Regions from separate parts of the Marinomonas sp. S3726 genome, predicted to be linked through region 3. Evidence: predicted binding sites of a transcription regulator. Region 3 holds the regulator's gene; each other region holds the start of a gene.
The links. The regulator sigma-54, encoded in region 3, starts transcription at its own class of promoters, with help from an activator protein. The targets are predictions, from matches to a motif close to TGGCACNNNNNTTGCTNT.

Region 1 (5,822 bases), on a different contig from region 3:
CAGTGGTTTAAACCATTAGGGATAGAAGTCGCTTGGATGGTAGGCAAATTAAAAGGAAAACAAAGGGAGCAAGAGCTGGCTAAAATCGCGTCTGGCGAAGCCAAAATAGTGGTCGGCACCCATGCACTCTTTCAAGACAGTGTTGAGTTTCATAACTTATCTCTGGCCATTATTGATGAACAACACAGGTTTGGTGTGCATCAAAGGATGGCGTTAAGGGAAAAAGGCATGAATGGCCAATTACAGCCCCATCAACTCATCATGACAGCCACTCCAATTCCTCGTACTTTGGCTATGTCTGCCTATGCTGACCTTGATTGCTCAATTATCGACGAACTACCTCCTGGCCGAACACCTGTTACAACGATTGTGGTCTCAGATCAAAGGCGTGATGAGGTAATTTCTCGGGTACAAGCGGCGTGTCAGGGAGGCCAACAGGCTTATTGGGTCTGCACTCTGATTGAAGAGTCTGATGCCTTGCAATGCCAAGCTGCAGAAGATACTGCCACTATGCTCAGCGAGCAGTTACAAGGTTTATCTATTGGCTTGGTTCATGGCCGTTTAAAGGCTCAAGAAAAAGCAGACATAATGAATCGCTTTAAAGCAGGAGAGCTACAGCTTTTAGTGGCAACCACTGTGATTGAAGTTGGGGTTGATGTACCAAACGCCAGTTTAATGGTGATCGAGAACCCAGAACGACTTGGTTTGGCTCAGTTACATCAGCTTCGTGGCCGTGTTGGACGAGGTTCTGCGGCGAGCCATTGCGTCTTGCTTTATAAAACACCGCTGGGTCAACAAGGCAAAGCTAGGCTTTCGACGATGAGAGAAACCTCAGACGGCTTTAAGATTGCGGAGAAAGACTTAGAATTGAGAGGGCCAGGTGAATTATTAGGCTCTAGGCAAACAGGCTTGATGGAGTTTAAAGTCGCAGACTTACAAAGGGATAAGGGTTTACTTGATCAAGTACAAGCCACAGCACAGCGCTTATACCACAACCACCCGGAAGCCATTTCGCCCCTGTTACAGAGGTGGCTGCCGAATATTGAGCATTATCTAAATGTTTAAAGCTTAGAGAATGTTAACTACTGTGGTGTTTTTCACTTCTTCCATTGCAACATAGGTACGTGACTCTCGCACATGAGGAAGCGTTAGCAAGGTTTCACCTAATAATTGGCGATATGCATCCATATCTGGCACGCGAGCCTTTAGTAGGTATTCAAAATCACCTGCTATAAGGTGGCACTCTAAGATTTCAGGAATATTAGCAATGGATGCTTTGAATTCATTAAAACCTTCTGGTGATGTGGCTTTAAGGCGAATTTCTACAAATACTAATAAACCCGCTTCTACTTTACGAGGATCGACTAAAGCGCAATAACCTGTGATATAGCCATTACGTTCTAAACGGCGCACCCTTTCTAAGCAAGGTGTCGCACTCAAGCCCACACGACTAGCTAACTCCACATTAGATAATCTGCCGTTTACTTGTAGCTCTCTTAATATTTTTCGATCTAACCTATCTAACGGTTTAGGCGAATTATCCATCTCTGTTGAATCTCCCCATTCAAACAAGGTCTTACGCTAGTTTAGCATGCGCTCAGCGAACAACAAAAATTACAAATCTTTGTATTTATTGATCTTAGCTTCAGTTTTAGAGCGTCTATATTTCACTTTTAAGCAGACAAAGTAAAACAATAACATTTTCAAGTCCTGAGTGATGGCTCAAAACAGACAATTATTCTGTGCAAAAAGACATTTTTAGAAGATTCGACGAACCATTTTGGTGCTTTTTTGAAATTTTGGTCTTAACTTAACCCTTACTAGATGAAAGGTTTATTTTTGAATTTAAATTCAGTTTTTTTATCGGTTAAAGGTTAGTTGATAAATAAAAACTATAAAAAAGCAGGATCTACTCAAAATGCACAGGTATTTTGTTAGTTTTCTCTTGACTCAGTACCTTAAACAGTAATTCTATAGAGGCCAGTCGAATGCATTCAGAATATTCGGCTGTAATAAAACAAAATAAAATAATAAGTTAATTTTGGCCTAAGAATTGCTGTTGAAGAATTTAACTCTCTAAAAGAATTGAGTTTGAACACAAGTAAATATCAATAATCTATGTCTAAAAATTACGACCAATCAAAACGCCTGGGAGGCAAAATAAGATGAAATCTAACGTGGGTAAGTTAATTTCTACTGCAGCTGTTGCTCTAACTGTAAGTGCTGGTGCAACTGCTGGTACGCTTGACGATGTAAAAGCAAAAGGCTTTATTCAATGTGGCGTAAGCCAAGGTGTTCCTGGTTTCTCAAATGCCGATTCTAATGGTAACTGGACTGGTATCGACGTAGATGCTTGTCGTGCAGCTGCTGCAGCCGTATTCGGTGATGCTCAAAAAGTTAAATTTACTCCTCTTTCTGCGAAAGAACGTTTCACAGCGCTTCAATCAGGTGAAATTGACGTTCTATCTCGTAACACTACTTGGACTTACACACGTGATACTTCTCTAGGTCTAGATTTTACAACTGTTAACTTCTACGACGGTCAAGGTTTCATGGTACGTAAAGATCTAGGTGTTAATTCTGCACTTGAACTTGACGGTGCAACAGTTTGTACAGAACAAGGTACAACAACAGAATTAAACATGGCTGACTTCTTCCGTAAGAACCAACTAGAATACGTTCCAGTTGTTGTACAGAAAGCAGACGAAGCTCTAGCTGCATATGCTTCAGGTCGTTGTGATGTATTCACAACAGATAAATCAGGTCTTGCTGCTCACCGTTCTAAGCTAGCTGATTCAAATGCACACGTTATTTTAGATGAAACAATTTCTAAAGAGCCACTTGGTCCTGTTGTTCGTCATGGCGACAACCAATGGAAAGATATTGTAACTTGGGCAATGTTTGTACAGGTTAATGCTGAAGAAATGGGTATTAGCTCTAAAAACGTAGCTAAGATCAAAGCAGAAACGAAAGATCCAGGTATCAAGCGTCTTCTAGGTGCTGAAGGTAACATGGGTGCTCAACTAAACCTTTCTGCTGACTGGGCTTACAATGTAATTGCTCAAGTAGGTAACTACGGTGAAGTTTTCGAGCGTAACGTTGGTCCATCTACTCCAGTAGGTCTTCCACGCGGAATTAACAAACTGTGGACTGAAGGTGGTGTAATGTACGCGCCACCAGTACGTTAATACCTACAAGCTACCTGCTTCGGGTATCTATTCAGCGGCTCTGCTTTGAGCCGCTGAATCTTTCCCCCCTTTCTTTACACATCTGACGAGCATTTCGATTGCCTGAACCAAGATGAGCGATAATACTACTTCAAGTAATAAAAGCCTTTTGAATGATGCCGGCACCCGCGCCATTATCTTTCAAGTTGTGCTTCTAGCTGTGGTTGTTTTCGTAAGCTATTACCTATTTAGTAACTTACAAGCCAACTTAGCAAATCAAGGTATTTCCACTGGTTTTGAATTTTTAAACCAACCTGCTGGATTTCCCATTCTTATCCACCTTATTGAGTACACTGAAGCCGATTCCTATGGACGCGCCTTTATTGTTGCTCTGATTAATACCGTCGTTATTTCCTTAATGGGTATTATACTAGCCACTATTATTGGTGTTGTGATGGGCTTAGCTCGTCTTTCTAATAACTGGTTAGTAGCGCGCTTAGCAACGGTATATGTTGAAACGCTGCGTAATATTCCATTATTGCTGCAAATGTTTTTCTGGTATTTTGCGGTTCTAGCAACCTTGCCTATACCCAAAAACAGTATAATCTTCGGTGACTTCTTCCTAAACAAACGTGGTATCTACTCTCCAAACCCTATCTTTCAAGATGGTTTTGGTATTGTTATCGCAGGCTTTGTTATATCGATTATTGCATCTATTGCACTAATTATTTGGGCGAAAAGGCGTCAAACTATTACAGGTCTTTGGTTTCCAGCTTATTGGTCCTCTCTAGGCCTAATCATAGTCATTACCCTACTCGCTTTGGTTGTATCTGGCTTCCCTATTGAATTCGATCTTCCTCAAAAAAGTCGTTTTAACGTTAAAGGTGGTATGGTTCTACCCCCAGAATTTGTTGCAGTACTTGTTGCACTTTCTACCTATACCGGTGCCTTTATTGCTGAAATAGTGCGTGCAGGTATTTTGTCTGTAAACTGGGGACAAACTGAAGCAGCTCGTTCTTTAGGTCTTAAAGACAGTTTGACACAACGTTTAATTGTTTTGCCTCAAGCGCTACGCGTTATCATTCCTCCACTTACTAGCCAATTCCTTAACTTAGCGAAAAACTCATCACTTGGGGCTGCAATTGCATACCCAGAATTAGTTGCTGTGGTTATGGGTACAACGCTGAACCAAACAGGTCAAGCGATTGAAAACATTGGGCTTTGTATGCTGGTTTACGGAACATTAAGTTTGACTATTTCGATATTCATGAACTGGTATAACAAAAAAATGTCATTAACTGAGCGCTAGGGGGCGAATCATGGCGAAGATATTTCAACCATCTCCAAGCCTTCCACCACCAGTAAATTCTGTTGGTGCAGTGGCATGGGTACGTCAAAATTTATTGTCGTCCCCACTCAATATATTTTTAACTTTATTCAGCTTTTACGTTTTGTACTTGCTTATCCCACCTGTTGTAGAGTGGGGTGTTGTAAATGCAACATTTGGAGGTGAATCAAAAGCGGCCTGTACAGCAGGCGGTGCATGTTGGGCTTTCATTGGTGTTTACTTTGAACAGTTTATGTATGGCCTATACCCAGCAGAAGAAACGTGGCGAATTAATCTAGCCTTGATTCTGCTAGTTGTCTTGATTGCAATGTTCGCAGTAAAAGCTGTAAATAAGCTGTATTTATCAATCGGGATCATAGCGGTTTATCCTGTTGTTGCTTATTTCCTATTTGCTGGCGGAGTCTTTGGACTAGAAATCGTTGAAACTTCTTTATGGGGTGGTTTATTCCTAACAACACTTTTAGGTGTTGTGGGTATTGTTGCTTCTTTCCCGTTGGGAGTACTTCTAGCATTAGGTCGTCAATCTAGCATGCCAATTGCTAAGTCTGTTTGTATCGTTTTCATTGAAACGATTCGTGCAGTACCTCTGATCACTATCTTATTTATGGCATCTGTAATGATTCCATTGTTCCTACCTGATGGTATGAACTTTAATAAGTTAATGCGTGTATTGATTGGTATCACCCTATTCTCTGCAGCTTATATGGCGGAAGTAATACGTGGTGGTTTACAAGCGATTCCAAAAGGTCAATATGAAGCAGCTGATGCTATGGGCCTAACTTACTGGCAGTCAATGATTTTGGTAATCTTGCCACAAGCATTAAAGCTAGTTATTCCTGGTATCGTAAACACCTTCATTGGCTTATTTAAAGACACCACTCTAGTTTATATTGTAGGTATGTTTGACCTATTAGGTAGGATTCAAGCAGCGACCCACGACTCTAACTGGTTAGGAACAACGATTGAAGGTTATGCTTTTGCTGGCTTTATTTACTGGGCAGCGTGCTTTGGCATGTCTCGTTACAGTATGACAATTGAGCGTAAATTAGAAACCGGACACAAGCGGAACTAGAATTTTTTTGAGGCCTTTCAAATGACAGAACACAATATGGCACTCGCTCAGCTTGAGCCGGGCGAAAAAGCAATTATCGAATTTAAAGATGTAAACAAGTGGTACGGTGATTTCCACGTACTTAAAAATATCGATTTCAGTATCAAAAAAGGCGAGCGTATCGTTGTTTGTGGACCATCAGGTTCAGGTAAATCAACTATGACTCGTTGCATCAACCGTCTTGAAGAACACCAAA
Region 2 (5,822 bases), on a different contig from region 3:
TTTCTCAGGGTTGTTTTTCCAGATTTCATAATCTGTCACAACTGGCACACCAATGCCTTTAAAAACAGCTTGCTGATTCCAAGGCTCACCCACGCTATAACCATAAATGGTTCCTGCTTCCATGGTGGCTGGCATTTGCGGTGGAGGGGTTACTGATAAAAGTGCATCTGCAGAAATTTGGCCACTTATGTCACCTTTAGCCGGTGCATAAAAACCAGGGTTAACACCACCGGCTGCAAGCCAATATCTCAGTTCATAGTTATGGGTCGATACCGGAAATACCATCCCCATATTAAATGGCTTACCTTGGGCTTTATAATCTTCAATCACAGGCTTTAAAGCACTGGCACTAATAGGGTGAATGTATTTACCTGAAGCATCTTTTTTAAGATGAGGTTTCATTTGCTGCCAGATTTCGTTTGAAACAGTAATACCATTACCGTTTAGATCCATACTAAAAGCCGTAATAATATCCGCTTGTGTGCCATAACCTAGCGTTGCTCCTAAAGGTTGTCCAGCCAACATATGAGCACCATCTAGCTCACCATCAATCACTCTATCTAATAACACCTTCCAGTTTGCCTGTGCCTCTAAAGTGACATACAGATCTTCATCTTCGAAGTAACCCTTTTCATAAGCAATGGCTAAAGGTGCCATGTCAGTTAACTTAATAAAGCCAAACTTTAAATCTTCTTTTTCTGGATCGCCAATACTGCTCGCAAGAGACAAGGAAGGCAGCAAAACAGCGGAGACTAGCGCGGCTTTCACTGCTTTAAGTGGAAAGCGCTTGGGAGTAGATAATGTGACTCTAGATGCTTTATACATGTTTTACTTCCTATTAGTTTCTAAAATTTGGACAACAAAAAAGGCGCAAGCAATACCTAAAATAAATTAAGTATCGCTGGCGCCTTTGCCTTTAATCCCATCATCTTTAATGGGTGTCTCATAAGATTTAAATAAATTATGAGTACTGTTTGTTATCGTGAAATCGTCGTTAACTTCTTAATAACTTTAAATTAATTTCTTGATATTAATAATGCACTTGCCATGCCAAAAAACTTAAACCCTTGTTTTCTATTATAAAGTTCAGTTTTAGTCTCATTATTTCGTCACTATGAACTCGATATCAGTAACAAAGTGCACTATTAGTGATTTTTATTATCGTCAGATGCACACGAATATAGCGTTAGTAGATTAGCCCCTTATCTAAACCATCAGGATGAATAATGGTTTCACCCGCTAAAGAGCTTTCAAACCATTTATTGCTATTAAATGAAGGGTTCCTATAAAGGTGCTCCCCTTCAACCAACCCTAATGCTTTAAAGTATAAATCTTGACGACACACTTGGTTGATCACCTCTGTCACCTCAAACTTATACCCCAGCTCTTGCCAACGAACCATCTGAGACATGAGCCAAAGAGCATATTCAGGATTAGGTCGATTTACTTTAGCTCCCGAAAATGTCTGATACGCCTCTTTGGGCCAAGCAAAGTTACCCGCTGGTTTAACCGCATTAAAACCATATCTTAATCCATCTGGGTCACAATCTAGATACTCTGGTTTTGCCAAGATGGTTAATAAATCTTCTTGATTAGCTTCATTATCAACCCATGAACATGCCTGATGTAAGGCATTAATAAGCTTAAGATGGGTTTCCTGATTTTCATCTTGCCACTGAGAGTTAACCGCAAAAACCTTTTCTGGTGTACTCCCCCAAAGGTCATAACCTGTCATCAACATATGGCCAACACCCTGTTGCACCGCTAAGCTATTCCAAGGCTCTCCCACACAATAACCATCAATTTCACCCTTAATAAGGTGACTGATCATTTTGGTTGGTGGTATTACCAAAATTTGAACATCTTTATCCGCATCTATACCTGCTCTTGAAAGCCAATCTCTAAGTTGATAGGTATGCGATGAGTAAGGAAACACACTGGCAAAACGAATGTTTTGCTCAGGTTTATCCATTAATAGCCGACGTAATGCTATGCCATTTCGAATTTCGGCGCCATGATTAGCATAGTCATTCATTCGTTGAAATAGAGAGTTAGATACCGTTATGCCATTACCATTTTGGCTCACGGTAAAACCAGTTTGCATAGGTGCTTTGATAGGTGACTTTAGAGATGTCTTAACAGCACCAACGCCTAAGGTGGTTGCTATCGGCATGGCTGCTAACATATGAGCGCCATCTAAAACATTAAATGCTACCTTGTCCCGAATACTTGCCCAAGAAGCTTCTTTATGTAGCTTAACACTCACACCAAGCGCTTCAAAAAAACCTTTTTCTCTAGCAATAACAAATGGTGCACAATCAATAAGAGGAATAAAGCCAATATTAATATCTGTCATGGTATTTGGCCCTTTACTGTCTGTTTCAATCACTTTATTTCTCCCATCAAATCCATCACAGCAATGACATTCTGCGCAACGTCTGCCATACGTTGACTCCGATCCATAGCCAACTTACGCAACGCTTGATAAGCAGCAGCTTCATCACAGCCCTGACTTTTCATAATTAGGCCTTTTGCCTTTTCAATTAACTTCCTATCCTCTAGTTGTGTTTTTACGGATTCCAACTCATTCCTAAGCGCTTGAAACTCCCTAAAACGCGCAACAGCAACCTGAACAATCGGTTTTACACGATTAGTTTGCAGACCATCTACAATATAAGCACTTACACCCGCTCTAATCGCCGCCTCCATATGCTGTTCATTTTCTTGCTCAGAAAACATTAAAATAGGTCTAGGGTTATCTTTGGTGAGACGAGACATATTCTCTAAGGTATCTCGATCTGGACTATCTACATCTATGATGACAATATCAGGTTGGTAACGTGTTACCGCTTGATTAAGCCCTTGTGCATTTTCAAGTCGCCTTATCACTCGATAACCATTATCTGTCAGTGCTTGCTCAACAATCGCTGCTCTTGCAGGCTCATCATCAACCAGCATTACGGTCAGTTCTGTCACTTTCTTTTCTCCTAGGCATGCACCTTATTCCGCCGTTTAGAGCAAACAATAAGAAACACCTATGCCATAAACCTCATTCGGGATTAAAAATGCAATTGTTAAGCCATTTAAAGAAAGTGGCCATAAAGGCGTCTAAAATCTGAGAAAAGTTAACTAAAATCGAGTTTTGAAGGGAGTTTTTTATCTAAAGCAGGTACTAAAACGAATTTTATGCACTGCTTAATCATGATGAGAAGAGTTTTGCACCAAAAGAGCGACCGAAAGTCTGTCTTTTAATTCTAGCTTCTTAAAGATAGCTGTCAGGTGAGCTTTTACCGTGCGATCAGTGATATCTAGGTCTTGTGCTATTTTCTTATTATTAAGACCTTGGCCAACAAGTTTTGCTACATCCATTTCACGCTGGCTTAATTGAGATAAAATCTCATCATTTTTAAGGCGTTTATCATCACCTCGTCTTTGCCCACGATTTTGTCCATTAGGCGCAGAAGAGGCTTTGCGCGCAGACTCATTAATCAGGTTTTCAATAAAGGTTTTACCACCCCAAATCTCACCGGTTTCTACCACAGATAACACTAAGGCTAACTGCTCAACACCAATAAAAGGCGCACACTGACCGTTAACACCCTGTGAAAACATTCTTAATGCCGCGCTTTGACTTGTTTGATTTGGAAAAGCAATGATCTTAAGTTCAGGAAACAGGTTTCTTACCGTTACAACATGTTCAACCATGGAGGTAAAGTTTTCATCATCAAGATGAATAAAGCAAAAAGCAATAGGCTCAACGGTTTCTGAAAGCGCCGCTCGCGTTTCATTCAATGATGCAACAAAGCTCATTTCATATTGATTTGAAACAACTTTTTGCCAATGCGCAATCACAACAGGATCCGTATTCCAACACACTATTTTCAATTCTTTATCTACCATCAAATTGTCCATACATATTATTTATTCTACTTTCCATGTAATGTAATAGTGTTAATTTTCGTTTCAAAATGAATAGCTTAGACAATATTATTGTTATGAAATGGTAACTTACCTTTCCCTTAAGGCATTCTGTTTCGCTTTTAGGATAGGTTTGAATAAATAATCTAACAGGCTCTTTTTACCCGTAATCACATCAACAGTTGCTTGCATGCCAGGAATGATTGGTAGATGAGCCTCTTCCGTGCCAAGAAAGTTTTTATTCGTCCTTACTTTTACCAAATAAAAGCTGTTCCCTTCTTCATCAATAATGGTGTCAGCACTGATATTATCAACGGTGGCAGTCAATCCACCATAGATGGCAAAGTCATAAGCAGACAGCTTAACAATTGCGACTAATTCAGGTTTGATAAAACCAATATCTTCAGGGCGTATCTTCGCTTCAATCAATAACGAGTCTTCTAGTGGCACTATCTCAACCAAACTTTGACCAGGTTGAATAACACCACCCACAGTATTAATTTGAAGCTGCTTTACTATCCCTTTTACAGGAGATCTCACCTGTGTCCTTAATACCTTATCCTCTAAAGAAACACTCGCCTCTTTGATCTTATCTAGCGTGGTTTGTACTTTCGTTAATTCTTCCTGCGCTTCTGCTCTAAACTTAGCACTACTTTCTAAAAGCTTAGTTTTCGCTTCAACTAAGGAAGACTCAGCCCTAGGTAACGCCAACTGACTCGCCTTCATATCCCCTTCCATTTGGTTTACTTGGCGTTCTAATTGCAATAATTCAACCTTAGATACAGCACCTTGCTCAAATGCAGGGCGGGTAAGGCTTAACTCTTCCTGAGCCAATTCATAACTGGTTCTTAGGTTATCTAACTTGGCACTTAATTCGACAATTTCTTGTTGCTTCTGGGCAACTTGCTGTTCAAAAACAAACTGATTAGTACTTAAGGATTCAGAACGGTTTTGATACAAACGCAACTCACGATCAACCACTTCTGGATACAAAGCCCTTAAGTCAGCATCAAAGCTTGGCTCACTACCATTCGCTTCGGCTCTTAATCTAGCGGCTCGAACGGCTAAGTTTATCCCTTCTGCCTGCTGTTCACGCAAAGAGGATACTGCCGCTGTATTTTCGATTGTCATCAATAACTGATCACGCTCTACATTGTCACCAGTCTCAATGTGAATTTCTTTTAAAATACCGCCTTCAAGGTTTTGTACGATTTGCACCTGACTTGATGGAATTACCTTACCTTCACCCACAGTCACTTCGTCTAGCTCGGTATAGTTAGCCCAAAGGCCACCGAACACAACAAATAGGAATACACTCCACAAAATAATTCGGCCACCTCTTGGTGACTTAAGCATTAATGCTGCGTTGTAATTTGAGGAATAGGCTAAATCCTCTTGAGAAATATTGGGTTGTTTCATGATTAATTAACTTACCTTTAGTTTCCCTTGGCGCAAAGCTTCATGTACTTGAGCCTTAGGCCCATCTGCAATCATTCGTCCGTTATCCATAACAATCAACCTATCCACCATATCTAACATGGATGACTTATGGGTAATCAGGATCAAGGTTTTGTCTTTAATACCAGCTTGTAACCTACGCTTCATACGTGTTTCTGTAGTGTTATCCATTGAGGCAGTTGGTTCATCTAGAATAAGAATTGATGGGTCGAATAACAACGCTCTGGCAATCGCAATACTTTGCCTTTGTCCACCAGATAAAAGCATACCGCGTTCACCAACCATACTGTCTAACCCACTTGGTTTACGGTTAGCAAACTCAGACACACCTGAAAGGTTTGCAGCGCGAATAACGGCCTCATCTTCAACATAAGGCACACCTAAAACAATGTTGTCCTTGATAGAACCATAAAAAAGGCTGACATCTTGAGACACTGAACCAATGT
Region 3 (5,822 bases):
TTCCTGAGATGTATCGAAAGCTTGCTGACTGTGGTGCTGATTTAGTTATTGTGCCTGCTGCATTTACTTATCGTACAGGTGAAGCTCATTGGCATACTTTATTGAAGTGTCGAGCAATAGAAAATCAATTCTATGTTTTAGGTGTGAATCAATGTGGCCATCACTCAAGTACACGCCAAACATTTGGGAATTCTGTATGCTATTCTCCTTGGGGAGACTGTTTAGGTCGGCTAGATCATGAGCCTGATATTCTACTGGTAGAAATAGATTTAGCTAAAATAAATGAGTGTCGTGAAACTATGCCTGTTCATAGTCATAGGCGCTTTTATTGAATTTTAGAATATAAAAAAGCGCTTCATAAAGCGCTTTTTTATTAACTAGTGTTGGCTCGTCCTAAATAGGGGTTAGGCAAGTCCAAGTTTTTTGTCTTGAACTTCTCTTAATAGCCTAAATAGCTTTTTACGGTTTGTTGTTTTGCTATTTTGACTGACTTCTTTTTGAGCTTGTCTAATGAGTTGTCTAAAGTGCTGAATATCAACATCAGGGTTTTCGCTTAGGTACTCTTGTAAAACACTTTGACTGTTTTCGCCAATTAATGCGTCACGTAGGTTTTCAAGTTGATGAAACATTTTGTTATGAGCGGCAGAAGTTGTATCAAATAACTCAATGCGAGCTGCAATTTTTTCGTGATCTTCTGTGCGCATAATGCGTCCGATATATTGCATATGGCGACGCATGGCTTCATGCTTCTTTATACGATCAGCTTCAGCTAATGCATCTCGTAGGGTGTCAGACATCTCAACTTTTTTTTGCTGTGCCTTACTTAAATTAAGTAGCTTCTTACCCAAAGCTTGCAGCGCTTCCATTTCACGCTTGATTTGAGTTTTACTAATAAAGTTTTCGTCGTCTTCTAATTGATCAAAGTCTGTCATGTGAGCCTAAATAAGAAAAATAGTTGCTAGCCCTAAAAAGGATAAAAAACCGACTACATCTGTCACTGTAGTGAGTATTACGTTACCCGCAAGAGCTGGGTCTATGCCCAAGCGCTTTAATGTAATAGGGAGGAGTGTGCCGACAAGGGCGGCAAACAGTAAATTAATGATTAATGCGCCCGCTATGATATAGGCAATCTCAATGTTGTCAAACCAATATGCAGTTAAAGCGCCCACAACAATGGCCCAAAGTATGCCGTTTAAAAAGCCGACGACAATCTCTCTGTTTAAAAGCCATCGTGTATTAGCTGCACCTATATGGCCTAATGCTATACCTCGAATAACCAATGTTAGTACTTGTGAGCCTGCTATTCCGCCCATGCTGGCAACAATGGGCATAAGAATGGCGAGAGCAACGACCTGATCAATTGTGTTTTGAAAAAGGCCAATTACATAAGAGGCAATAAAAGCTGTAATCAGGTTAATGCCTAACCAAACTGCGCGACGCTTAGAGGTTTGCATGATGGGGGCAAAAGTGTCTTCGTCATCATCAAGGCCGGCCATACTGAGCATTGAGTGTTCTGCTTCATCTCGAATTACATCGACGACATCATCAATGGTAATACGCCCTAAAAGTTTGCCGGAAGCTTCGTCAATTACTGGGGCAGATACTAAGTCCATTTTTTCAAATAATTGGGCTACTTCACTAGCAGGAGCGTTAGCTTCAATTACCGTTGTCTCTGTTTCCATTATATCTCGTACGCTAGCTTCGGGGTCAGCAACGAGAAGTTTGGTTAGAGGGAGAGTGCCTAAAAATCTATCAGAGCGGCTGACAACTAATAAACTGTCTGTCATGTCAGGTAGACTTGCATGGCGCCTTAAGAAGCGAAATGCAATATCGATAGTGATATTGGGTCGAACTGTGATGGTGTCTGTATTCATTAAGCCGCCAGCAGAGTCTTCTGGGTAGCTTAGGAGTGATTCGACTCTAGATCTGTCTTGAGCCGTCATTGACGCGAGTACTTCAGCTACGACTGTCTCAGGCAGGTTTTGTAGTATGTCTGCTAGGTCATCACTTTCAAGTTGCTCTGTTACGGCAACAAGTTGCTCTGTATCCATTTCCTTAAGGAACTGAACACTAATGTCTTCACTTAAGTATTGAAGTATCTCACCTTCATTCTTTTGTTCTATGAGGTCCCAAAGAAGGCGTCTTTCTTTTGGCGGTGAGGATTCTAGAAGGCGAGCGACATCTTGCGCAGGTAAGGCGCCATTAAGTAAGTATTTAATTTGCATAGTGCCACCGGACTCAAGAGAGTCTGTGACAGTTTGCAGATGTTGTTGCGTATCCTGTTCAACCATTTGGTTTAGGTATTATTCTTCTTCGTCAAAGCGATTATTGATAAGTGCTGTTATGGCTTCAAGTGCTGCAGCTTCATCTTCACCATTGGTTTTGATTGTAATATTGGTGCCTTTTGAGGCAGCTAGCATCATCATTGCCATGATGCTTTTACCGTCCACATTGCGACCTTCTTTATCTATTGTAATATCACATGAAAATCGTGATGTCGTTTCGACTAGTTTACCAGCTGCTCTGGCATGTAAACCTAGTTTGTTAATAATAGTGATCTCTTGCTCTAACATGTTGGTCCCTATAACAATGATTTAAATGTGTCGTAAAGTGCCTGGTTTGAATTTGCTTGTCTTAAGGACTCTAACTTTTCTGGAGACTGAGCAAATTCTGCAATCTGACCTAGTGTTTTTAGGTGGTGATCACATTCTTGTGGCGGCACAATTAAAGCAAATATTAGATCGACTTTTTTGCGGTCTATCGCGTCAAAGTCAATTGCCTTTTCTAAAGAGATAACAACCATTGCTGTATGGTTTGCTTCTTCCAAGCGGCAATGAGGTACAGCAATACCTTGGCCTACGCCAGTACTTCCAAGTTTTTCGCGAGCCAGTAAAGCATCAAAAACGGCTTCTTTGTCGCAATGAAGTCTATCTCCTACCAAATTAGCAATGCTTTCAAGTGTTCTTTTTTTGCTGGTCGTAGCAAGATTCGCGATTACTAGTTCTGGTTTTAAAATGTTAGTTAATGACACTTTCTATTCCGCTTTATATTAGTCTTTTTCGTTCATTTGAAGGGGGGATGTTCATTGCTTCACGGTATTTAGCAACGGTTCTCCTTGCCACTTGTATGCCTTGATCTGCCAATGCCGTTGCAAGCTTGTTGTCGCTTAAAGGCTTTTTGGCGGGTTCATCGGTAATGAGTTTTTTGATCATGGCTCGTATTGCTGTTGATGAGCACTCTCCACCAGAGTCAGTACTTACGTGACTGGAGAAGAAGTATTTCAATTCAAAGATGCCTCTAGGTGTGTGCATATACTTTTGAGTGGTAACACGAGAGATCGTGGATTCATGCATACCAACTTCTTCTGCAACATCATGCAGCACCATAGGTTTCATAGCTTCTTCACCTAGCTCAAAAAAATCTATTTGTTTTTCAACAATACAGCTAGCTACTTTGAGTAGGGTTTCATTCCGACTTTGGATGCTTTTTAAAAACCATTTGGCTTCTTGCAAAGAGTTTTTAATGTAGTTCACTTCCTCTGTTTTTTTAGAGCTATTAGCAAGTGATGAATAGGTTTTGTTGATTCTAACGGGAGGAAGGGCATCGTTGTTAAGCTCAACTTGCCAGATATCATTACGTTTTCTGACATTAACATCTGGAATAACGTAATCAGTATCATCTTGATCGATAAGAGAACCAGGTCTTGGGTTAAGTTGCTGTATTAGAGCAATAACTTCCTTTAGGGCTTCTTCTTTTAGTTTTGTTTTGCGAGATAGCTGGGTGAAGTCTCTGCTTCCTAATAGAGCGAGGTGCTGATTTATTAGGTTGTGAGTGCTCTTGTAAAGAGGGTGTTCTTTGTAAGCTTGTAATTGAACTAGCAAGCATTCTCTTAAATCAGCTGAACAAACGCCTACAGGGTCAAAGCATTGTAGCCTATGTTGTACAGCTAATACCTCGTCCTCTTCTAATTCTTCAAGTTGTGGCATTAAGCCTTGCCAGATCTCATTGATAGAAATGCTTAGGTAGCCATCAGGTTGGACGCACTCAATAATAGAGTAGGCAATTTCAATATCACGTTCAGAAAAAGGCGTTAAATTAAGTTGCCAGATCAGGTGGTCTTGGATGCTTTCTGAAGGTGCATTTCTGCTCTCAAAATCAAAGTCATTGTCGTAGCTTTGGCTTTCTGATGCTGCTGCGGAGTTTTGATAAGTATCATCCCAAGAGCTGTCGATGGATAGTTCTTCTGGGATGCTTTCTGTCCACTCAGACTCTACTCTTGCTTCATCATTATTTTGGCTATTTGAATTAGCTTCATTATCTTTTTTGTCGGTATTTTCTTCTACACTAGTATCATTAAAGTCATCATCATCCATTTCTAAAAGGGGATTAGATTCTAAAAATTCATGGATTTCTTGTTGCAGGTCCAATGTAGATAATTGCAGTAAACGTATGGCTTGCTGCAATTGAGGTGTCATGGTCAGTTGTTGACCAATTTTTAACTGTAAAGATTGCTTCATAGTGAAACACTTTCTGTAAGAATGATTTGGAACGAGTTATGCATATTACTCCCTTTTTCAGTAAAAGAGAAAGATCTAGAGTCGGAAGTTGTCGCCTAGGTAAACTTTTTTTACCTGTTCATTCGAAATGACTTCTTCCGCATTGCCTGAGGCGATAATGTGTCCATTGCCCACTATGTAAGCTTTGTCGCAAATATCCAATGTTTCTCTAACATTATGGTCAGTAATTAAGACGCCAATACCGCTTTGTTGAAGGTGTTTGATGATTTGTTTGATATCCCCAACAGAGATAGGGTCAACGCCAGCAAAAGGTTCATCTAGCAAGACAAATTTTGGGTTCATAGCTAGTGCTCTTGCTATTTCAACACGACGCCTTTCACCACCAGAAAGTGCCATGCCTAAATTCTTTCGTATATGTGTAATGTGGAATTCGTTAAGAAGCTCTTCAAGCTTCTCCTCTCTTTCTTGTTTGGAGAGACTTTTTCTAGTTTCCAAGATGGCGGCAATATTATTTTCAACAGACATTTTTCGAAATATGGACGCTTCTTGAGGAAGGTAGCCTATGCCTTTTTGTGCTCTTGCATGCATGGCTAAATGTGTTACTGGCTCGCCATCAATAAAAATGCCACCTTCATCATTCGCAACCATGCCAACTATCATGTAGAAGCAAGTGGTCTTGCCTGCGCCATTTGGCCCTAATAAGCCAACCGCTTGGCCGGACTCTACAGCTATGGATACATCAATAACAACTTTACGTTTTTTGTAGCTCTTAGCCAAATTTTTAGCTTCTAGAATCGCCATTAATTAGCCTTAGGGGGTGTGTTAGATTGGGGTTGTAATGTCATGGAAACACGACCACCTTTGTTTTTCTTTGCTTCGAATGTGCCTGTTTTCATGTCGTAGCGGATAAAGCCTGCTGCAATTTCATCTTCACCTCGCTTAATAAAGCCTTCACCTTCTACTTCTAAAATAGAGGTGCTGCTATCATAGAAAATTTTGGTGCCACGGCTAATAACCATATTGCCAGCGATATCTACTTGTTGGCTAAAGTTTGCAGCTTGACCATCTGTCCCTTTAGCAAAGATTTTGTCGTATTTGTTAGTGGACTTTGAGCTAGTAATGGTTAGTTTATTGGCACTAATCAGTATGCTGCCTTGGCTAACTTTTACATTGCCTATGTAGATAGCATTGCCTTTTTCATTATCTATGAAGGCTGAATCTGCTTCGATTTCAATGGTTTCTTGAAAATCTTCAGGTAACGCATACCCAGAAGTGGCGCTAATGGTGCAGCTTAATAAAAATAAG
Region 4 (5,822 bases), on a different contig from region 3:
TTATCAAGTCGAGTTAATATGGCCATTATTACCAATGGTTTCACAGAGTTACAGCAAGCTAGGTTAGAGAATACAGGCCTAAAGCATTATTTTCAGGATGTGGTCATTTCTGAAGAGGTAGGCTTAGCGAAACCAGATGTGGCTATTTTTGAGCATACTCTGGCTAAGTTGAATCATCAGGATAAAGCCACTGTGCTCATGGTTGGAGATAACCCGCACTCGGATATATTAGGTGGAATGCAGGCAGGAATTGATACCTGTTGGTTGAATCACCATAATAAACCTGTGCCTGACAATATTGAACCTACCTATGAAGTGGCTAATTTAGATCAATTGAGGCGTTTGTTACTGGATGATGCCTTAACGAAGGCCTAATGCGCTTTGATGAGAAACGCCCTAGCAAGTAGGGCGTTTTAGTTAAGCGCTTTAAGTCGCTAATGACTGCTTCTTCTAGTCTTTATTCATGGCATTAATTTTATGGATAGAAAGGTCAGCACCGTTAAATTCATCTTCTTCACTGAGACGAATGCCTGTTACCGCTTTCATTACGCCATATACGATAAAGCCGCCTATTAGTGCTACAGCAATACCCGCGAGTGTCCCAATCACTTGAGACGCAAGGCTCACACCACCTAACCCACCCAATGCTTGGCTGCCAAAAATGCCAGCGGCGATACCGCCCCAAGCACCACAAATACCATGAAGAGGCCATACACCTAATACATCATCTACCTTTGGCATTTTTTGTTGGATAACAACAAACAACCAAGTGAAAAGGAAGCCTGCGATAGCGCCTGCTATCAATGCGCCAATTGGGTGCATGACGTCTGAGCCCGCACATACTGCCACTAGACCTGCTAATGGACCGTTGTGGATAAAGCCTGGATCTTTTTTACCAAAGACCATAGCACTCAAGATGCCGCCAACCATGGCCATTAGGGTGTTTACAGCAACTAAGCCGCTGATACCATCAAGTGTTTGAGCAGACATGACATTAAAGCCAAACCAGCCTATGCATAAAATCCAAGCGCCTAACGCAAGGAAAGGAATATTAGATGGGGCAAATGCCATTAGCTTACCACCACGCATTCTGCCATTACGTGAACCTAATAGCATGATAGCTGCAAGAGCTATCCAACCACCGACACCATGAACAACAACTGAACCTGCGAAGTCATGAAAACCGTAACCAAATTGATTTTCAAGCCAAGCTTGGAAGCCATAATTACCATTCCAGATGATGCCTTCAAAGAAAGGGTAAACCAGACCAACTACCATGGCTGATGAGATTAACATAGGGTAAAACTTAGCGCGCTCCGCTACACCACCAGAAATGATGGCAGGGATAGCTGCTGCAAATGTCATTAAAAAGAAGAACTTAACTAGCTCGTAGCCATTGTTTTGAGCCAAAGTTTCTGCACTTGCAAAAAAGCTAACGCCGTAGGCAACTTGGTAGCCAACGAAGAAATAGACCACAGCAGAAACGCCAAAATCTGTCATAATTTTGACTAGCGCATTTACTTGGTTTTTGTTTCGTACTGTTCCAACTTCTAAGAAGGCAAAGCCTGCATGCATGGCGAAGACCATAATGGCGCCAAGTAGAATAAACATAGTGTTTGAACTTGAGACGAGTATCTCAACAGCACTGTTAATAGGTGTCATAGGTTTTCCCTTGCTTTATTTCGGTGCGCAAAAAGTATTTTTGCACTTATTTTTATCGTTTTTTGTTTTGGTTTGGTGCGTCTTTATTGTTTTGGTGCACTCTGGGGCATATTTTGCAATTAGTGTGCCCAATGTGCTTTTTTGGTGCTTTTGAGTTATTTAATGCTTGTTGGTAGGGCGTGGCGTTAAAAAGTTATGCTAAATCAAGATATATTGAAAAAAGGAATAAAAGCGGGCTCTTGAGTTTGGTAAGCTGTTTGTCTCAATAAGTGGGCGAGGTTAATGGATGTTGTTTGGACAAGTGTCCCAATTGCTGAATCGAGCGACAAGTAAATCTATTAAGGCGTGGTTGCCTAACTATGGCGTTGCTTTAGTTGTTTTGCTTTTAGGTATTCCTGTCGCCAATTACCTTGCGCAGCAACAGGGGATAAATAATGCGAAACGAATTGAATTTGATTTAAACCTTCAATTACAGAACTATAAGAAACGGCTTCAAGATGAGTTTCGTTATTATGAATATGCACTGACAGATTTGCAGGCATTGGTGAATAGCGTTGAAGACAACATATTGACCCAACAACATTTTAAAAAGTTTTCAAAAGCAAAAAACTACTCTCGAGAATTTCCCAATATAACCAGCTTTGGCATTGTTAGGTTTGTTCCTCGTAATGATAAACAAGACTTTGAAAAGTGGATGTCAGAACAACTTGGTAGCAAATACATTATTACCCCAGCACGTGAAGATGCTGAAAACTATTTTGCTGTCCAGTATACGAATGCCCCACTCGAACAATCCATGCAAGGTTATAATTTTGCTTTTAATGCTGTGAGTCATGAGTCGGCATTAAATGCGGCTTTACATAATAACTTTCAAATCACACCTCCTATCTTTTTTAAGAAAACAGCTTCAATTGATGAAAGAGGATTCCTGATTTTTTTTCCTATGTATAAAGAGTCCCGTTATACACAGGCAAATGAGTTTAATGAAAGGGATTTAATCGGTTGGAGTTACGCTAAGTTTTTGGGTAAAAATCTAGCGCAAGCAATTGGTATAAAGTCTGGCGCTTTGGCTTTTAGTATGCGTGATGTTACTAATTTGAATGACCAAGTGTTTTATCAACAAAAGGTGGCTGACCCAACAAGGTATAAAGTAAGTGCTGATCTTAATTTTTATAATCGAAGCTGGCACATAGAGCTAGTTGCAGGACAAGATTATATTGATGCTATGCACCTTGTTGATGAGAGTAGTGTGCAAAAAACTGTCTTAGCTGGCGCACTTCTTTTTTCTGCGGTTATCTTCTTTTTAATCACGTCTTTAACCAGACGTCGACAAGTTGTTCGCCAGAGTATCCGACTTAATTCTATTTTAACCAGTGTAAATGAAGCCATTATTAGCCTAGATAATGATGATTGCGTACTTAGTTGGAACCCAGCCGCAGCCTTGCTTTTTGGTTATAGTGAAGAGGAGTCCTTAGGTCGCTTTTTGCCCGCTATGATATTACCAAATGATAAATGGGCCGAATATGATATGGGCAAAGGCTTTATCGAAAAAGGTCAGTCTTACAATATTCTAGACACCCAAAGACTACATAAGGATGGTCGCTTACTCTCTTTAGGTTTACATGTGACTCCCATGATTGACAGTAAAAATCGCCCAATGGGAATGACAATTGCGGCAGTTGATATTAGCCATATGAAGCGAGCTGAGAAAGCACTACAGCGTTCTAATGAAGAATTAGAAGAAGTGGTTAGACTAAGAACAGAGCAGATGAAATCTGTGCTGAACCTACAATCTGGCATTCTCAACAGTACTGCCTTTGCCGTAATAGCAACAGATCTAGAGGGTTTGGTTACCTTTATCAATCCCGCGACTAAATTCTTATTTCAATATACAGAACAGGATGTCATCGGCAAACCAGATAGCGTGCTGTTTGCTGATGAACTTGGTGTTGATTATCCCACTTATTATAGCCAAGGCTCTCAGTTGGCGAGATATATGAAGCGTACCCTGATTGAAAATGAGCTATTACACAGGGGTAAGCAGCAGCATAATCATGAAGATCAGGAAAGAATCTTTTTACGTAAAGACCTCAGCCAATTTCCAGGTAACTTAAGTGTGAGCTTGATCCATAACGATCAAGGGGAAAATATGGGTTATCTTGCCATAGTGACGGATTTAACTCGGCAAAAGTATCTAGAGTTTGAATGGCAACTTGAAAAAGTATCGACTCAAGCAACGTCTGATGCTGTGTTTTGGATGGATGAAAGAGGAGATATGATTAAGGTTAACCAAGCGGCTTGTTTAGCGCTTGGCGTCGAGAGCCAAATGCTGCTTGGCCGTAAGTTATTCGATATTTTCCCAGATCACTCTTTTAGTTGGTGGCAGCCTTATCAGGTCGAATTACAGAAATCGAAAAAAGTATGGTTTGATACCAGCTTTGTGAATAATCAAGGTGAAGAAAAGCATGTATCAGTCAATGCTAACCTAATTTATTTAGATGGTAAGGAGTACGTCCACCTTGTTGCACGAGACATTAGTGACAGGCTTAAAAAAGAGCATGAATTAGCCAGAGCGAAAGACAGAGCCGATATTGCTAGTGAAGCAAAATCAAGCTTTTTAGCTAATATGAGCCATGAATTAAGAACGCCAATGAATGCGGTTATCGGCTTGCTTGAGCTGATCAAGAAAACCTCTTTGTCACCTACTCAATCAGACTTTATTGATAAAACCCAAGTGGCAGCAAACTCTCTTTTAAAAATACTTAATGATATTTTGGACTTCTCAAAAATTGAAGCGAACTCTATGTTGATTGAAAAGCATGAGTTTGAGCTTTTTAGTTTGATTGATGAAATGGCATTAATACTGTCAGCAAGCCTAAATAACAAAGAGATAGAAGTCTTATTCGATATAGATAAAAGTTTGCCCAATAAGGTGCAAACAGATGCTCTTAAGCTAAAACAAATATTATTAAATTTGGGCAGTAATGCGATTAAATTTACACAATCAGGCCATGTATTAATCAGTCTGAAAATGGTGTCAGAAAAAGAGCTGGCAATTTGTGTTGAAGACTCTGGTATAGGGATGAACTCAGATCAACTAGAGCATATTTTTACTGACTTTAAGCAAGCTGAAGCTTCAATTAATCGACGCTTTGGTGGTACCGGACTCGGGCTTGCGATTACTAAAAAGTTGATTGAGTTAATGGGTGGAAGCATCCGAGTTGAAAGTCAGGTAGGCAAGGGAACGTCATTTCATGTGCTATTGCCGTTACAGGTGCATCCTGTGCAAAGAGAAACCTTGGTATCTACCTCTTTGCAAGAGCGTATTCACAAGGTTTTGATTGTCGATGATGATGAGCGTTCTATTAATGTACTTGAGCATCAAATGGATCAATTTGATTGTCAGATAGACTCAGTGAAAACCGGATTAGAAGCCATTGCCAAACTGACGAGTGTAACTGACTACGACCTCGTTATTCTAGATTACAATATGCCTGCATTTAATGGTTTGGATGTGATTGAACAGATTCATCAACTAGACAATAAGCTTATGCCGGCGTGTTTATTAATGGTGACGGCATTTGATCAACAGAACTTGTTAGAAAAAGCCTTGGTTTTAGATAACTATCGTGCGATCACCTTAGATAAACCTGTTACCAAAACCGCTTTGTTGAAAGCTCTTAAACGCCTCTTTTTTACTTTGAAAAGTGTGAAAAAAACCGATTTACTTGAGGTAGATTACCTTAGTGAAATGGACCTTAATACCTTTAAGTTAGCCAAGACAAATCAAGAAATCTGCGATATGTTGGCAGATGATTATGCTTACCTTGATGATTTAGCAGGTGAAGATAAAGCGTCTCTAGTGGGAATCAACTTGCTGTTAGTTGAAGACAACCCGATAAATAGTCTTGTTGCGGCTGGTTTGTTGCAACATGCTGGTGCAAATGTTGTATCCGTTGAGTCTGGCGTTGAAGCTCTTTCTTATTTGAGCCAAGACAATGATACCAATTTAATCTTGATGGATATTCAAATGCCGGACTTTGATGGTTATCAGACCACAGCTGTGATTCGAGAGGAGTTGGGGTTAACTCTGCCTATTATTGCTATGACTGCCAATATTCAATCAGAAGTGATTGAGCATTGTTTGACTGTAGGTATGA

Region 1: the regulator sigma-54 is predicted to act here: its motif matches at 2,043-2,060, upstream of TW85_RS01800 (amino acid ABC transporter substrate-binding protein).
Region 2: the regulator sigma-54 is predicted to act here: its motif matches at 3,065-3,082, upstream of TW85_RS22815 (ANTAR domain-containing protein).
Region 4: the regulator sigma-54 is predicted to act here: its motif matches at 1,775-1,792, upstream of TW85_RS19835 (ammonium transporter).

What each region holds. Positions count from the first base shown of each region.
Region 1 is NZ_JXYC01000004.1:135,408-141,229, forward strand. It holds gene recG (ATP-dependent DNA helicase RecG) at 1-1,065, shown strand, start outside; gene lrp (leucine-responsive transcriptional regulator Lrp) at 1,069-1,545, opposite strand; gene TW85_RS01800 (amino acid ABC transporter substrate-binding protein) at 2,166-3,188, shown strand; gene TW85_RS01805 (amino acid ABC transporter permease) at 3,301-4,476, shown strand; gene TW85_RS01810 (amino acid ABC transporter permease) at 4,487-5,587, shown strand; gene TW85_RS01815 (amino acid ABC transporter ATP-binding protein) at 5,609-5,822, shown strand, end outside.
Region 2 is NZ_JXYC01000039.1:70,999-76,820, forward strand. It holds gene TW85_RS22805 (CmpA/NrtA family ABC transporter substrate-binding protein) at 1-825, opposite strand, end outside; gene TW85_RS22810 (ABC transporter substrate-binding protein) at 1,187-2,389, opposite strand; gene TW85_RS22815 (ANTAR domain-containing protein) at 2,386-2,976, opposite strand; gene TW85_RS22820 (LuxR C-terminal-related transcriptional regulator) at 3,196-3,900, opposite strand; gene TW85_RS22825 (HlyD family type I secretion periplasmic adaptor subunit) at 4,009-5,337, opposite strand; gene TW85_RS22830 (type I secretion system permease/ATPase) at 5,344-5,822, opposite strand, start outside.
Region 3 is NZ_JXYC01000010.1:82,520-88,341, forward strand. It holds gene TW85_RS09165 (carbon-nitrogen hydrolase family protein) at 1-332, shown strand, start outside; gene yjgA (ribosome biogenesis factor YjgA) at 405-932, opposite strand; gene mgtE (magnesium transporter) at 939-2,291, opposite strand; gene TW85_RS09180 (HPr family phosphocarrier protein) at 2,304-2,573, opposite strand; gene ptsN (PTS IIA-like nitrogen regulatory protein PtsN) at 2,582-3,031, opposite strand; gene TW85_RS09190 (RNA polymerase factor sigma-54) at 3,045-4,517, opposite strand; gene lptB (LPS export ABC transporter ATP-binding protein) at 4,593-5,318, opposite strand; gene lptA (lipopolysaccharide transport periplasmic protein LptA) at 5,318-5,822, opposite strand, start outside.
Region 4 is NZ_JXYC01000028.1:31,027-36,848, reverse strand. It holds gene yjjG (pyrimidine 5'-nucleotidase) at 1-375, shown strand, start outside; gene TW85_RS19835 (ammonium transporter) at 451-1,662, opposite strand; gene TW85_RS19830 (PAS domain S-box protein) at 1,949-5,822, shown strand, end outside.